One region of the Halomonas sp. DP5N14-9 genome, then DNA from elsewhere that is predicted to be linked to it. Evidence: predicted binding sites of a transcription regulator. Region 1 holds the regulator's gene; the other holds the start of a gene.
What was found. The regulator FNR, encoded in region 1, switches genes on or off when oxygen is low (the NO sensors DNR and NnrR bind a similar motif). The targets are predictions, from matches to a motif close to TTGATNTANATCAA.
Positions count from the first base shown of each region.

Region 2: KUW00_RS09780 (OmpW/AlkL family protein) is a predicted target of FNR. The motif match lies at 2,581-2,594, and genes of this name have one in related genera.

Region 1 is NZ_JAHVHR010000002.1:345,780-353,984, reverse strand. Features, by position in the region: gene KUW00_RS03205 (DUF294 nucleotidyltransferase-like domain-containing protein) at 1-262, shown strand, start outside; gene KUW00_RS03200 (3'-5' exonuclease) at 259-951, shown strand; gene KUW00_RS03195 (hypothetical protein) at 1,047-1,286, shown strand; gene ttcA (tRNA 2-thiocytidine(32) synthetase TtcA) at 1,679-2,638, shown strand; gene fnr (fumarate/nitrate reduction transcriptional regulator Fnr) at 2,799-3,539, opposite strand; gene KUW00_RS03180 (sulfite exporter TauE/SafE family protein) at 3,694-4,380, opposite strand; gene ccoS (cbb3-type cytochrome oxidase assembly protein CcoS) at 4,377-4,607, opposite strand; gene KUW00_RS03170 (heavy metal translocating P-type ATPase) at 4,604-7,078, opposite strand; gene KUW00_RS03165 (FixH family protein) at 7,078-7,599, opposite strand; gene ccoG (cytochrome c oxidase accessory protein CcoG) at 7,599-8,205, opposite strand, start outside.
Region 2 is NZ_JAHVHR010000014.1:22,905-31,109, forward strand. Features, by position in the region: gene KUW00_RS09765 (amino acid ABC transporter ATP-binding protein) at 1-493, shown strand, start outside; gene KUW00_RS09770 (YqcC family protein) at 677-1,021, shown strand; gene KUW00_RS09775 (gamma-glutamylcyclotransferase family protein) at 1,062-1,562, shown strand; gene KUW00_RS09780 (OmpW/AlkL family protein) at 1,862-2,503, opposite strand; gene KUW00_RS09785 (OmpW/AlkL family protein) at 2,758-3,366, opposite strand; gene KUW00_RS09790 (hypothetical protein) at 3,666-3,986, shown strand; gene putP (sodium/proline symporter PutP) at 4,130-5,608, opposite strand; gene putA (bifunctional proline dehydrogenase/L-glutamate gamma-semialdehyde dehydrogenase PutA) at 5,818-8,205, opposite strand, start outside.

The DNA.
Region 1 (8,205 bases):
GCTGGCGGCGCTGGCGTCACTCGGGCGCATCGAGCGAGTGGTGGCGGAGGATCTCGGCGAGGCGTTGTCGCTGTTCTGTGAGCTTCGGCTTCGGGCGCAGCTGGCCTACCGGCGCGACGATGCCCGGGCCACGGACGCCCCGGACAGGGTGGTGGTGCAGTCGCTCAATTCGCTGGAGCGGGACTTGCTGCGCGAGGCGCTGCACCTGGTCAAGGAGTTCAAGGCCAGCCTGTCCCACCGCTATCACCTGGAGTATGCATGAGTGTCGAGGCAGCCCCCCAGGGCAAGCTGCCTTGGCGTCAATGGTTTCGCTTGGGAGAGTACCCGATGCTGAGAGCGATCAGGCGTGTGGCCGACAGGCGTCGGCAGGCCGATGGCGATTTCGCCTGGCTGTTCAATCCCTATACCGGCGACGAGCTGGTGTCCCTGGACTGCGAAACCACCGGCCTGGATACCCGTCATGCGGAGCTGGTGTCCATCGCTGCGGTGCGCATTCGTGACGATCGCGTCTTGACCAGCGAGTCGCTGGACCTGCGGCTCGCGCGTCCTGCCAGTCTGAGTGGTGACTCCATCTGTATCCATCGCCTGCGTGGGGTCGACCTGGAAGGCGGCCTCGAGGTGCGCGAGGCCTTGACGACGCTGCTGGAATTTATCGGCAATCGCCCATTGGTCGGCTGGTGTATCGACTTCGACCTGGCCATGCTGGATCGCTACCTGAAGGCGGAGTTTGGCTTCTCGCTGCCCAACGCCACCATCGACGTGGCCCAGCAGTACCGCAAGCGGCTGCGCCGAAGTCACCCGGAAATCGAGGTGCAGCCGACCTTTGAACAATTGGCAGAGCGACTTGGAGTCCCGATCATGGGACGCCATACGGCCCTGGGCGACGCCGTCACCACGGCGCTGATGCATCTGCGCCTGGAAAGCGGGGCACTCACGGCGCCATCGCGCTGACCCGTTGCCGTCATCCGCGCTGACCCGTTGCCGTCATCCGCGCTGACCCGGTGCCACCCGCACCGGCAACCATTCACCTGCAAGGAGATCCTGTCATGAGTCTGCACGCCATGTTGACCCTTCTCGAGCCCACGCTGCTGGCGCTGGGCCTGGTCTCGGTGCTGGTGGCCTACCTCCAGTACTATCGCCGTACCCGGGACCTGTGGGGCATGGTCAAGTTCTGGGAGAAGCGACTGACCCTGACCGTGCGCGAGTTTGGCTGGCAACGTGCCGGCATCCTGCTGCTGTTGCTGGGCGTGGTGGTGCGCTATCTGCTGGCGCTGAACGTCGTCTAGGGCTTGTCTGAAAAGTGCCCGCGCTCGGTAATACGGCGTTAAAAATCGGATCAACATGCTCATTTACACCCCGTAAACTGCGCTTTCTCACCGATTTTTGCCTTGTCTAACCTTCGCTCGTCGACTTTTCGGACAGCGCCTAGGGCCTGGCTGACAGGCACTTGCGTTCTTCGACTTGCCGGACCAGACCAGACCAGACCAGACCAGGCCACGACGCGCAAGGGCGCCACTACGGCGGTGTCGTCCCTGGCGGTTTCCGATGTGCCGCCGACGAAAAGCCCCCCCCCCTTATTGTCCTCGCCGGGGTAAGCGGTCGCTGACCTCTTCGCCACTAAAGCGTCCGGATGGTAGACTGGCGCCTCTTTCATTTTCAGCCGTGATGTCCCGCTCCCATGTCGCCACAGTCCGCCTCCGCCACCCTGTTCGATCCCCGTACCCCCGAGGATGACCATCTCTCGATCGATGCCGGCGACAGCCCGGCCGACCCTGCTGCGGATGGCGACCAGACGGAAGCTCACGTTCAGGCCAAGGCACGGCGTGAGTTCAACAAGCTGCAGAAGCGCCTGCGCCGCCAGGCCGGCAACGCCATCATCGACTACGGCATGATCCAGGAAGGCGACAAGATCATGGTGTGTCTGTCTGGTGGCAAGGACAGCTACACCATGCTCGAGATCCTGCGCAGCCTTCAGCGCAACGCGCCGGTCAACTTCTCGCTGGTGGCGGTGAATCTGGATCAGAAGCAGCCGGGCTTTCCGGAGCATGTGCTGCCGAACTATCTGGACAGCATCGGCGTGGACTACCACATCCTCGAGCGCGACACCTATTCGGTGGTGAAGGAGAAGACGCCGGAGGGCAAGACCACCTGCGCGCTCTGCTCACGCCTGCGGCGCGGCTCTCTCTATGGCTTCGCCGAGGAGATCGGGGCGACCAAGATCGCCCTGGGCCACCACCGCGAGGACATTCTCGAGACGCTGTTTCTGAACATGTTCTTCGGTGGCAGCCTCAAGGCGATGCCGCCCAAGCTGCTCTCCGACGACGGCAAGAACATCGTCATCCGCCCGCTGGCGTACTGCCGCGAGGCCGATATTCAGGCCTACAGCGAGGCGATGGAGTTCCCGATCATCCCGTGCAACCTGTGTGGTTCCCAGCCCAACCTGCAGCGCCAGGTGGTCAAGGAGATGCTGGCCGAGTGGGAGGTCAAGCATCCCGGGCGCCTCGAGAGCATGTTCAAGGCGGTGACCAATGTAGCGCCGTCGCAGCTGGCGGATCGGCAACTGTTCGACTTCGAGGGGCTGGAGGCCGTACAGGCCGAACGCCAGGCCCGGCGCATCGACGTGGTGGATGCCGGCTGATCTCGCCAACAGCGAATGTGCATGACGCCATGACAGCAAAAGAGGCCGCATCTCCGGATGCGGCCTCTTTCTTGTCACACGCCATCTACTACGCTTTGCTTTCCAGATCCTGGGTACCGGGCGCTGCTGGCCAAGCCCGGCACACTGCCGCCAGGCCCGCTCAGGTAACTTCGGTGTCGGCCAGGGTCGACAGCGCGGTCAGGTCGAGGATATTGACCTCACGTCCCGATACCGCCACCAGATCCTGCTGCTGGAAACGCCCGAGGATACGGCTGACCGTTTCCACCGCCAGCCCCAGGTGATTGCCGATGTCGGCGCGGGACATGGACAGGCGGAAGCTGAACGGTGAATAGCCGCGGCGGCGGAAGCGGTCCGACAGGCCGAGGAAGAAGCAGGCCAGGCGCTGATCGGCGGTCTTGCGTGACAGCAGCTGCATCATCCGGCGGTCCTCTCGCAGCTCCTTGCTCAGGGTGCGAAACAGCTGGGCACGCAGCTCCGGTAGGGTCTGGGTCAGCGCATCGAGGCGGTCGAAGGGAATCTCGCACACCGTTGTGGTCTCCAGCGCCACCACGCTGCCGGGATAGCGGCCGTCGTCGATGCCATCCAGACCAACCAGTTCACTGGGCAGGAAGAAGTTGGTCAACTGAGCTTCGCCGCTGCCTTCGGTGGTGATCTGCTTGAGACTCCCCGATCGGACCGCGAAGACGCTGGTGAAGCGATCTCCCTGCTCGACCAATCGTGTGCCTTTCTTGATCGGCGGGTGACGACGGATGATGGAATCGAAGCGCTCGAGGTCGGCGGTCTCCAGCGACAGCGGAAGGCACAAGGAACTCAGGCTGCAGGACTCACAGCGAGTCTCATGCAGCATGGGACGCCGCCGATCTTGGGCCGTAGGACTCATTCGCAGCTCCTGTGGATCTGGGATCGATATTGACTGGGCCATGGGGAGAACAGACGTCGCCCGTACAGCACGTTGATGGCACTATTCTACACCCTCAGATCAGCTAAAAGTGGCGTCTACCTCTTTAGGATTAATAACTTAGAGGTAGGATGCGTCATTGATGCAGCCCAGTCCAAAGTTGCCAGACGGCAAAGGCGATGATCATGCCAGCGGCGACAAGGCGTGTTGCCCGATGCGCCAGCAGGGCCTGCATTTGTCTGGCGGCGAGGCCCGTCACCACAAGCGCCGGAAGCGTACCAAGACCGAAGCTCGCCATCAGCAGTGCGCCCTCGAGGGGCTCGGCCCGTGCCAGGCTCCAGGCCAGCATCGAGTACACCAGGCCACAGGGCAGCCAGCCCCAGATGGCGCCCAGCGCCACCGCCTGGGGCAGACGCACCACCGGCAACAGGCGTCTGCCTGCGGGTTCCAGGTACCTCCAGAGGTGACGTCCCAGTGCCTCGACGTGACGCAGGCCTTTCCATAGATCGGCAATGTAAAGCGCCATCAGGATCAACATCAGGCTGGCGACGATCTGCATCAGGCCACGCAGGGTCGGCGAAAGGCCGATCACCGAACCCAGGGCGGCAACTAGAGCGCCCGCCACACAGTAGCTGGTGATACGACCTACATTGTAGCCGAGCACAAGTGTGCTCACCCGCCAAGGTTGACGCATGCTGGGTGGGATGGCAAAGGTCAGGGCGCTCATGATACCGCCGCACATGCCAATACAGTGTGCACCGCCGAGCAGGCCAAACACGAAGGCCGCCATCATGGGAGGCAGTTCCAGGCCGGTAGGGTTCACTCAGGCCCTCTGGACGATGGACCACGATCGGATGTCTGCGCAGGCGTTTCGGAAGAGGAAGCGCCGTCATCGGCACCGCGAGTGTCGTCCTCATCCTCGAACAGGATGCGATAGGCGGGGCCTTCGAGGTCCTCGAACTGGTCGTTGCGCACCGCCCAGAAGAAGGCCCAGACCGCCAGGCCCAGCAGGATCAACGACAAGGGTATCAACAGGTAAAGGATGCTCATGGGCCGGGGCTTGCGGTGACGGGTGAAGGCGTCGCGGTCCGCCTGGTGCGTCCACGTCGCAGACGCAGGGCATTGCCGATGACCAGCAACGAGCTGAGTGACATGCCGATGGCGGCAAGCCATGGGGGCACGAAGCCCAGCGCCGCTGCGGGCAGCGCCACGACATTGTAGAGCACCGACCAGGACAGATTCTGGCGAATGATGCGACGGGTCTGACCGGCCACCTCGATGGCTTCGACGATACCCGTGAGCGGTTCGCCCAGCAATACCAGATCGGCGCGGGTGCGGGTGAGGTCGCTGGCCCCGGCCATGGCGATGGCAAGGTCGGCGCCGGCCAGTACCGGCACGTCATTGATGCCATCACCGACCATGGCCACCTTTTCACCCTGTGCCTGTCGCGCCTTCAAGTGCCCGAGCTTGTCCTCGGGGGTGGCCTCGCCACGCCACTGATCGACGCCCAGCGTGCGGGCAAGCTGGCCGACGTTGACTGCGCGGTCGCCCGACAGGATCTCGATGGCAAGCCCCCGCTGGGCGAGGGCGGCGAGGGTCTCGGCGGCGTCGTCACGGGGCTGATCGTCGAGCTTGAACCAGGCCTGGGGCTTGCCTTCGCAGGCCAGCAGCAGCCAAAGCCCTGCGCCAGGGAGCTCAGTAACGGGTTGGCCCAGGCAGGCAAAACCCGGCTGGCCCAGTCGCCAGCGCCGGCCGTCGATCACGCCTTCCACGCCCTGACCCGGGTGATTGCGCAGTTCGCTGGCCTGGCAGCTGGCGTCGCGCCAGGCAGCGAAGGCACGGGCGATGGGGTGCTCCGAGCCGGTCTCCAGTGCCGCCGCCAGGGCCAGATGCCGGCGCTTGGCGGCAGGGTCCATCTCGCCATTGTTGGCGCTTCCTTCGTCGTCGCTCAGCGGCCGGTGTTCGGCGAGTTGCATGCGACCCCGGGTCAGGGTGCCGGTCTTGTCGAAGACGACGCGATCGAGACAGGCCAGGGTCTCCAGCGCATCGGCTCGGGTCACCAGTACCCCGGCACGTCTCAGCCGACCGTGGGCCACGGTCAGGGCGGTGGGGGTCGCCAGCGCCAGGGCGCAGGGGCAGGTCACCACCAGTACCGACAGGGTGATCCACAGGCTGCGGCTAGGGTCGATCAGGCTCCAGACCAGCGCCACCAGGGCGGTGATGACCAGCAGGTTCAACACGAAGCGATGGGCCACCTGCTCGGCCAGGCGGGCGATACGTGGACGATGGGCGAAGGCACGGTCGGTGAGATCGAGAATGCCGGCGGCGCGGGTGTCGTCGCCGACGCGGGTGACCATCACTTCGATCGGGCTGTCCATGCACAGGGTACCTGCGTGCACGGTATCTCCCTGGCGACGCAGGCAGGGCAGCGATTCGCCGGTCAGCAGCGACTCGTCGATCTGGGCCAGGCCCGAGGTCAGGTTGCCGTCCGCGGGGATCTGGGCGCCGGGGCTGACCCGAACCCGGTCACCCGGGACCAGCCGACTGGCGGGGATGACGCGTTCATCGCCATGCTCGTCGAGGCGCACCGCAGCGCTCGGCAGGGCACTGGCCAGGGCATTGCCGCTACGGCCGTAGTGGGTACGGGCGCGAGACTCCAGGTAGCGTCCGAACAGCAGGAAGAAGGTGAACATGCTGACCGAGTCGAAGTAGCGATCACCGGAGTCGCTCACGACCGACCAGGTGCTGGCGATAAAGGCACCACCGATGGCCAGGGCCACCGGCACATCCATGCCCAGCACGCGGGTTCGCAGATCGCGCAGGGCGCCGACGAAGAAGGGTTGGGCCGAGTACAGTACCACCGGAGTGGTCAACGCCAGCGATAGCCAGGCAAACAGACGCTCGAACTCGCTACTGAGATCACCGCCGTCGACGTAGTGCGGGATGGAAAACATCAGCACCTGCATCATGCCGACGGCCGCCACGATCAGGCGTCTTATCATCTGGCGCGACTGTTGCTTGAGCCGCTGCTGAGCCTGGTCCGGCTCGTAGGGCTGGGAGGGATAGCCGATGGCAGCCATCTCGGCCAGCAGGCGCGACAGCGACAGGCGTTCGGGATCCCAGCGCACCTGAAGGCGATGCTGGGAAAGATTGACAGCGCAGCTCTCCAGGCCGTCGAGGGCATTCAGGCGGTGTTCGATCAGCCAGGCGCAGGCGGCGCAGGTGATGCCATCCACCGCCAGGGTCGCTACCTTGGTGTCGCCATCCTGACGCACGAAACGATCCTGCAGGCCCGGATCGTCGAATACCTGATAGCGGGCCTCGTCGGCGGGTGTCGGCGATGGGCGCTCCGGCAGGGCGGTGCGAAAGCGATAGTAGCTGTCCAGGCCGCCGCCGACGATGGCCTGGGCCACCGCCTCGCAGCCCGGGCAGCACAGCGGATGGCGCTGGCCATCCAGGGTGATCGACCAGGGTGCTGTGGCCTCCACCGGGGCGCCACAGTGGTAGCACGAGGCCGCCATCAGAGTCCCGGTGTCAGGCGCACGGAGGTCTCCCGCGGGAACTCTGCCTCGCCGGTCAGGCGCCATTCAGGCTGTCCTGACGCGCCTTCTGCGTGGGGCTGCAGCTGAAGGTACCAGCGATAGCGCAGATTGCGGTCGAGGGTGCCGACATAGTGGCCTGCACGGGTGTGGGTCAGCACCAGTGCCCGGTCGCGGGCGCCATCGGTGGGGAACTTCAGCGCCAGATCCAGCCGCTCTGGGCGTTCGTCGCCATCGAGCGTTACCACCACGTCGCCGGTGGTGGCGTCGATGCGCAGCTCGGCCGCCAGCCCCAGCGCCTCGGCACGTTGCTGCTTTTCGAGCTGGACGTTGATGGCCAGACCTTCCTTGTAGTAATCGTCCGGCACCGAACCGTCGAAGTAGCGGATCGAGAAGGCCAGGTAGACCATGCTGAAGGTGACCGACGACAGCAGCAGGGCGATCAGGAACCAGGGCCAGAACTGCTTGTACCAGGGCGGCACCTGGGGATCGGACAGGGACATCAGGGGGTAACTCCTATAAAGCGGCTTTCACGTTCGATGGCCACGGACGGATCGTCCTCGGCGAGGACGCGAACGCTGATATCGGCACTGCGTTGTTCCATCTGATCAGGATTCACGCTCAAGGTCATCACCAGTTGGCGGGACTGGTTGGCGGGAACCTCGATGGCGGTGGTGTCGCTCTCGAGACCCTCGATGCCGGCTACCTCGATCACGTAGCGATGAGGGCGGTTGTCGAGGTTACGCACGGTCATGGCGTAGGAGTTGGCGATGCGTCCATCGGTCAGTGTCTGGTAGAGCCGAGCGCGATCGCGCTCCACATCCACATCCAGCGGTGTGCGGTCGGCGATGGTCCAGACGAACAGGCCGATCATCACCACCAGGGCGACCAGGTAGCCGATCAGGCGTGGTCTCAACAGGTGGGTCTTGTTGCCGTCGAGGGCGTGCTCGGTAGTGTAACGCACCAGGCCACGGGGGTAGCCCATCTTGTCCATGACGCTGTCGCAGGCGTCGATGCAGGCGGCGCAGGTGATGCACTGGTACTGCAGACCGTCGCGGATGTCGATGCCGGTCGGGCAGACCTGAACACAGAGGTCGCAGTCGATGCAG
Region 2 (8,205 bases), on a different contig from region 1:
CCAGAACTACGCGCTGTTTGCCAACAAGACGGCGCTTGAGAACATCGCCGAGGGTCTGATCGTGGTCAACCGCTGGCCCAGGGCCAAGGCCCACCAGCGGGCACGGGAGATCCTCGAGCGCATCGGCATGTCGGACAAGGCGGACGCCTATCCGGCGTCGCTGTCCGGGGGCCAGCAGCAGCGGGTGGGGATCGGCCGCGCCATGGCCGCCCAGGCCGAGGTGATCCTGTTCGACGAACCCACCTCATCGCTGGATCCCGAGTGGGTCGACGAGGTGCTGGCGTTGATGAAGCAGTTGGCGCGTGAACGCCAGACCATGCTGGTGGTCACCCACGAAATGGCCTTTGCCCGTGACGTGGCCGACCGGGTGGTGTTCATGGAGGGCGGGCGCATCGTCGAGCAGGGGCCTCCCTCGGAGCTGTTCCATGCACCGCAGGACCCGCGTACCCGAGACTTCCTGCGCAAGGTACTGCCCGCCGCCGAGCCCCTGTAGGCCGAATCGCTCATCCATCCGGCGAGATCCTCGTTCGAGAAAGTCTGCGCGTCGAGGCGTGCCCTTCGAGGTGCCGCATTTGCAGCGGTTTCTTGGGGGGCGCGTGTTGCTGCCGGGCTGGCCCTCGCTGGTCCGGCACGCGACAATGACGTGCACCAAGCCCATTTTCAAAGCGGAGGCATCATGCCCACCGAACCTTCTGTCCACGACGCCCTGGGCGCGGCCCTGCGCGAGCTCGAGGCGACCATGAAGGCCGCCAACATGTGGCGTATGGATAAGCCGGAGGCCGCCGCCTTCAACAGTCGGCAGCCGTTCTGCATCGATACCATGTCGCTGCCCCAGTGGCTGCGCTTCGTGTTTATCGCCAGGCTCGATACCCTGGTCGAACAGCGTGCGCCCCTGCCCGCCAGTTGCGATGTGGCCCCGGCGGTGGACGCCTACCTGATCCAGGAAGGCGCGCGCGCCCAGGACCGGATGCTGTTGCAGAAGGTTGTCGAGGATATCGACCGGCTGATCACCGAGAACTGAATCGCCGGTAACGGAAGAAGTCCCCAGCGAGGAGAAGGCGATGCCCTGGTACTTTGCCTATGGCAGCAACATGAACATTGAGCGTGTCGCCGCGCGCATCGGTGAGACCCGGCGTGTGCTGGCCGGCAGCCTGGAAGGCTACGCGCTGCGCTTCAACAAGGCCTCTCGGGTGCCGGGCATTGCCCACGCCAATGTGGTGCCGGCGCCAGGCGATCGGGTCGAGGGCGCGCTGTTCGAACTCCTCGAACCCGAGCAGATCCGGCAGATGGATCCCTTCGAAGGTTACCCGCACGAGTACGACCGTCATCGTCTGCCGGTGATCACCGAACAAGGGCCGATCGAGGCCTGGGTCTATATCGCCGGCGCCGAACGCCAGGGGGATGGCCTGCGGCCCGCCCGCGAGTACCTTGAGCACCTGCTGGCCGGTCGTGACTTCCTCAGCGAGGGCTACCACCAGGCGCTGGCGGCGGTAGAGGCCGTCGAGCACCTCGATGATGCCACTCTGGGGAGGTTGGGGCTGTCACGTTATCATCCCCGCTAAGGCTTGTACGAAAAGTGCCTGCGCTCGGTAATACGGCGTTAAAAATCGCGTCAAAATGCTCATTTACATCTCGTAAACTGCGCTTTCTTATCGATTTTTGCCTTGTCTAACCATCGTTCGCCGGCTTTTCGTACTAAGCCTAGGCCTCTGCTTGCCCTGTTACCGCAGCCCCTCCCTCGAGAATTGCAGTGGCAACTGCCACGCGAGCGACCACAGAAGCCATCTTGTGACGGTGACAGCACAGCGCCCGCTCCTGCCAGGCAGGAGCGGGCGCTGCGTGTTAGCGGTCGAGCCCTGGATCAGAAGCGGTAGCTGATACCGGCCATGATCACGTAGGGGTCCACCTCGATCTCGCCGATGTCATCGCCGTTGAGGTCGACGTCGCTGTCGATATCCAGATACCACACCGCCATGTTGGCCGCCCAGTGGTCGTCGATGACCAGGTCGAGGCCGGCCTGGCCGGCCCAGCCCCAGGACTCTTCCAGATCGAGATCGGCACCTTCCAGCGCGATATCCTCGTCGGAGAAGTGGGTGTAGTTGACCCCCAGGCCGACGTAGGGCTGCACCCGCGCCTCGGTGCCACCGAAGGGGTAGTACTGCACGGTCAGGGTCGGCGGCAGGTGCTCGACGCTGGCGCCGATATCGCCATCTGCAGTGCTAAGGTCGACGTCATGCTCGAAGGGCTCGGCGGCCAGCAGTTCGACGCCGAACTTGTCGTGGAAGCGGTAGCCCAGGGTGAAGGCGAAACCGTTGTCGTCATGGACGTCGGTATTCATGCTGCCGCCGGCCAGCGAGCCGTTGTCGGAGTCGGGCTTGACCTTGGCCACACCGATGCGGGTGTAGATGTCGCCCTTGCCGTAGGCGGCAAAGGCCTGGCTGCTGGCGAGGGCGCTGCCGGCGATGGCGGCGACCAGGGCGGTGGTGATCAGGGGATGGCGCATGGTGTTCTCCTTGCGTACTGGCAAAAGTGGGCGAGCCCGATTGCCAAGCAGTGTATGCCGCATCGAGAACGTGGTTATTGATCTACCTCAATACCTCCTTTGGTCGACAAAAATGAACCGGCAACGCACCAGAAAAGGCGCCTGGCAAAGCCAGACGCCTTCGATGCTGCGGTTGGAATGCGGCGCGATCGAGCTAACCGGTCAGCCGCTTATTTCAAGATCGCGCAGGCGTTTTGTCAATACAGCGCAAGCGCTTAGAAACGATAGGTGACGCCGGCACCGATGGTCATCGGATCGATCTCGGCCTCGCCGACATCGTGGCCGTCGACCTCGATATCGGAATCGACATCGGCGTAGCGGGCGTAGGTGCCGACCAGCAGGTTGTCGGTGACGCTGAGGTCGAGACCCACCTGGGCTGCGGCGCCGTAGGAGCTATCGAGGTCGGCGTTGAAGCTCTCGTCGGAGAAGTGGGTGTAGTTCATGCCCACGCCAACGTAGGGGTGGACGCGAGCGTTTTCCACGCCGCCCAGCGGGTAGTAGTTGAGCATCAGGTTGACCGGGGTACGGTCGACGCTGCCCACATTACCGCCGTTGACCGCGATATCGTGCTCCATGGCCTCGGAGCCGTTGAGCTCGACACCGAACTTGTCGTGGAACAGGTAGCCGGCGCCGTAGGCGAAGCTGTTCTCTTCGGAGACATCGAGATCCTGGTTGGCGATATCGCCGTTGTCCGAGGTGGGATCGGCTTTCTCGAAGCCACCGCGCACGTAGATGTCACCTGCCTGATAGGCCAGGGCAGACTGGGCGGCGAAGGTGGTGGTAGCGAGCAGGGCTGCGGTGCCCATCAGTCGAGTCATGTTCATGCGGGACCTCCTTGATGATCCGATGGCATCCTTCCCGAGGGAAGTAACCTTGTACGCTTCGCAGTTTACGAACAGTGTTTCTAAATGTCTTGTAGAAATATTTAATTGGCCAGATAGCAGTAACTAGCCAGAATTTATGGAACTAAATCGACTTGGGCGGGTAGGTAATGTAAATGCTGTACAATTTTTTTGCACATTGTGGCGTAGACATCGATGCGCGCTTGTGCACTGCATAAACGCTCGCCGTCCGGCGATAAATCGTCTTCACTGTGGGAGAAGACTCCGGAGGAGAGTGCGGGATGGTGGCCAGACGAAGGCGTGAGAGGTTGCTCGGCATGTCGACGCTGCCCTGGGGCGGGGCGGCACTGGTGCTCGCACTGACCGCTCTGTTGGCGGTGTGGCTGCTGCTGGAACCCTGGCTGATTCGTGATCTCCCGACGCCGGCGAGGCTGGCCATGGTAGTTCTGGGCGTGTGGGCGCTGGGCGGGGGGTTGTCCATGCCGCTGCACTTCTCAGCGGTACCCGGCTGGTGGCGTCTGGCGGGGGCCATGCCCTGGTATCCGCTGGCGCTGGTCAGCTTTATCGTGCTGCTGCTGTGTCGCTACGCCGGCCTGTTTTGAACGGGGCTGATGTGCACGGCTAAGGTGGGCAGGGCGGTTCGACCGTCAGTGAGCGTTGAGCGCCAGGTGCGTGCTGGATGTGTCCCGTAACGAAGAAGGCCGCCCGAGGGCGGCCTTCTTGCGTGGCAGACGATCACTGACGATCAGGCGTCTTCCAGGGTGTCGAACTGCTCGGTGATCTCCTTGCTCGGCTCGGCGGTCATCAAGCTCACCACCACGATGGCGATGTAGGCGAAGATCACGCCGGGCACGATCTCGTAAAGATCGAACAGCCCGCCGGACATCTCGGCCCAGGCCACCACGGTGATGCCACCGACCACGATACCGGCCAGCGCACCCCACTGGTTCATGCGACGCCAGTACAGCGACATGATCAGTGCAGGACCGAAGGCGGCGCCGAAACCGGCCCAGGCGTAGGACACCAGTCCCAGTACCGTGGAGTCCGGGTTCATCGCCAGCAGGTAGGCGATGACGGCGATGCCGATGACCGCAAAGCGGCCGACCCAGACCAGCTCGGACTGGCTGGCGTCGGGGCGGAACAGCGCCTTGTAGAAGTCATCGGTCAGGGCGGAGGAAGACACCAGCAGCTGGGAGTCGGCGGTGGACATGACCGCGGCCAGGATGGCGGCGAGCAGCACACCGGCGACCAGCGGATGGAAGATGGCGTTGACCATGACCATGAAGATGGTCTCGCCGTCACCCAGGTCGCGGGTCATGTAGACGAGGCCCAGCAGACCGACCGCCATGGCGCAGACCAGGCACAGGCCCGACCAGGTCACGGCGATGCGACGGGCGGCGGGGATGTCGGCTTCGGAGCGGATGGCCGCGAAACGCGCCAGGATGTGCGGCTGGCCGAAGTAGCCAAGGCCCCAGGCCAGCGAACTGATGATGCCGATGGCGGTCAGGGTTTCACCGGTGGACGCATCGACGAACCAGCTCAGCATGTCGGGGTTCTCGGCCAGGATCTGCTGGCCACTGCCGCTGAAGCCACCCAGTTCGGTCAGGGCGATGACCGGCACGACCAGCAGCGCCGCTGCCATCATCAGACCCTGGATCAGGTCAGTCCAGGAGACCGCCAGGAAGCCGCCAAAGAAGGTATAGGAGATGATGGCCAGCGTACCGACGGTCACCGCGATGGTGTAGTCGAAGCCGAATACCGTCTCGAACAGCTTGCCGCCGGCAACCAGGCCGGAGCTGGTGTAGAACAGGAAGAACAAGAGGATGAAGACCGCCGAGATCACCCGCAACAGCGGTGCCTTCTCGCGAAAGCGCTTGGCGAAGAAGTCCGGCAGGGTCAGGGCGTCATTGGCCTTGAAGGTGTAGACGCGCATGCGCCGGGCGACAATCAGCCAGTTGAGCCAGGTGCCGATCAACAGGCCCACGGCGATCCAGGAGGCCGACAGACCGCTGACGTAGGCCGCACCGGGCAGACCCAGCAGCAGCCAGCCCGACATGTCCGAGGCGCCGGCAGATATCGCCGACGTCCAGGGGCCAAGCGAGCGGCCACCAAGGATATAGTCGGACAGATTGGTGGTGCGCTTGTAAGCAATGATACCGATGACCAGCATCAATATCAGATACAGCGCGAACGTGATGCCAATGGTGGCGTTGTTTTCGACCATGGGAGCGTTCCTTGTGGTTTTTGTCGTGGGTGGTTGGCGTTCTCAAGTCACCGGCCCTGTGTCGAGCGCGATGATCTCCCCGTGTGGGCGCGGTCGTCACGCGCGTCCCTGCGATCCGGCGCTCCCCTCGGGGTAGTGGGTGAGCGCCGGTTGCCGACGGTGCGCCGACCGTCGGGTGAGTGCGTTGGACCAGCAGGCCAGGGCCTGACTTACTCGTCCCCTAGCGCCAGCAGCGAGGCGTTGCCGCCGAGTGCCGCCGTGTTGTTGGTCACCGTTTTCTCGGTGGCGAAACGCAACAGGTAGTTGGGGCCGCCGGCCTTGGGACCGGTGCCGGAGAGCCCCTGACCGCCGAAGGGTTGAACGCCTACGACAGCACCAATGATATTGCGGTTGATGTAGACGTTGCCAACGCGCACTTTCCGCGCTATTTCATCGGCAAAGGATTCGTTGCGGCTGTGCACGCCGAAGGTCAGGCCATAACCACGCGCGTTGATCGAGGCGATCACCTTGTCGAGCTCGCTGGACTTCCAGCGCACCACGTGCAGCACCGGGCCGAACTGTTCACGCTCGAGCGCATCGATACCATCGATGGTGAAGGCCGCCGGGGCGACAAAGGTGCCTTCACTGGTGTGCTCGGGCTTCAGCGGCGTTTCGCTGATCAGACGTCCTTCACCCTTCAGCCGATCGATATGCGCCTGCAGGTTCTTGCGCGCGTCCTCGTCGATCACCGGGCCTACGTCGGTGCCGAGGTCGCGTGGGTCACCCACGTGGAGTTCGGCCATGGCGCCGTCGAGGATCTGTAGCACACGGTCGGCGACGTCGTCCTGCAGGTAGAGCACCCGCAAGGCCGAGCAGCGCTGTCCGGCGCTCTGGAAGGCCGAGTGGATTACGTCGGCGACGACCTGCTCGGGCAGGGCGGTGGAGTCGACGATCATCGCGTTCATGCCGCCGGTCTCGGCCACCAGTGTCGGCAGCGGCGCATTCTCACGCTCGGCCAGGGCGCGGTTGATGATCTGGGCGGTATCGGTACCGCCGGTGAAGACCACCCCGGTGATCCGCGAATCGCCGGTCAGCACGCTGCCCACGGTGGGGCCATCGCCGGGCAGCAACTGCACCACTTCACGCGGCATGCCGGCCTGGTACAGCAGCTCGACCACCCGGTGGGCAACGATCGACGTCTGCTCGGCGGGCTTGGCCAGCACGGTATTGCCGGCCACCGCGGTGGCGACCATCTGGCCGCAGAAGATTGCCACCGGGAAGTTCCACGGGCTGATCGCGGCGAACACCCCCTTGCCGCCCATGTGCAGACGATTGGACTCGCCGGTGGGGCCGGGCAGCTCGGTGGGCTCACCGAAGATCTCCTCGGCGCGCACCGCATAGTAGCGACAGAAGTCCACCGCTTCGCGGATCTCGTCGACGCCGTCGGTCAACAGCTTGCCACCTTCACGCGAGCACAGCGCCATCAGCTCCGCCAGGTGCTCTTCCATCAGGTCGGCGAAGCGCCTCAGGATGTCGGCGCGCTCCTTGACCGGGGTGACCTCCCATGCCGGGAAGGCAGCCCAGGCCGCGTCCACCGCCCGCTCGGTCTGTTCGCGGGTGGTCCACTGCACGCTACCGACCACCTGGCGACGGTCGTAAGGACTGGTGACTTCGTGGGTCTGGGCGGGGTCCTCGGCGACCTCGAAGGCCAGCAGCGGACGCGCCTGGTAGCGGGTATCCATGTGCTTGCCCATGGCCTCCATCAGCGGCTGGTACTGGCTGTTGATGGTCAGGTTGACGCCGCGGGAGTTGGGGCGGTGCTCGCCATAGATGTCGCGAGGCAGCGGAATCTGGGGATTGGACAGGCTGTCGAACTGTCGCAGTGTCTCGATGGGATGGACGCACAGCGACTCCACCGGCACCTTGGGGTCCACCAGCTGATGCACGAAGGAGGAGTTGGCACCGTTCTCGAGCAGTCGGCGAACCAGGTAGGGCAGCAGGTCCTTGTGGGCGCCCACTGGGGCGTAGATACGGCAGTAGGTGCCTTCAGGTGCACGCTTTAGCGCGGCATCGTAGAGTGCCTCGCCCATGCCGTGCAGGCGCTGGAACTCGAAGGCTCGGCTGGTGTGGTTGGCCTGCTCGAGGATGGTGGTGATGGTATGGGCGTTATGGGTGGCGAACTGCGGGAAGATGCGACCCTTGGTGGCATCGGACAGCAGGAAGCGCGCGCAGGCCAGGTAGGCCACATCGGTGGATGCCTTGCGGGTGAACACCGGATAGCCGTCGACGCCGAGCTGCTGGGACTCCTTGATCTCGGTGTCCCAGTAGGCGCCCTTGACCAGACGCAACGGGATCTCGTCACCCTGGAAGTCGGCCAGACGGTTGAGGTAGTGCAGCACCGGCAGGGCGCGCTTGGAGTAGGCCTGCACCACCAGACCGAAGTGGCCCCAGCCGCGGCAGATGTCGCTCTCGTAGACGGCGCGGAAGACCTCCAGCGACAACTCCAGGCGGTCGACCTCCTCGGCGTCGATGGTCACCGCCACGTCATTGTCCCGGGCCAGCTTGGCCAGCTCCTTGACGCTGCCCACCAGCTCCTCGAGGACCTGTTCGCGGCGGCC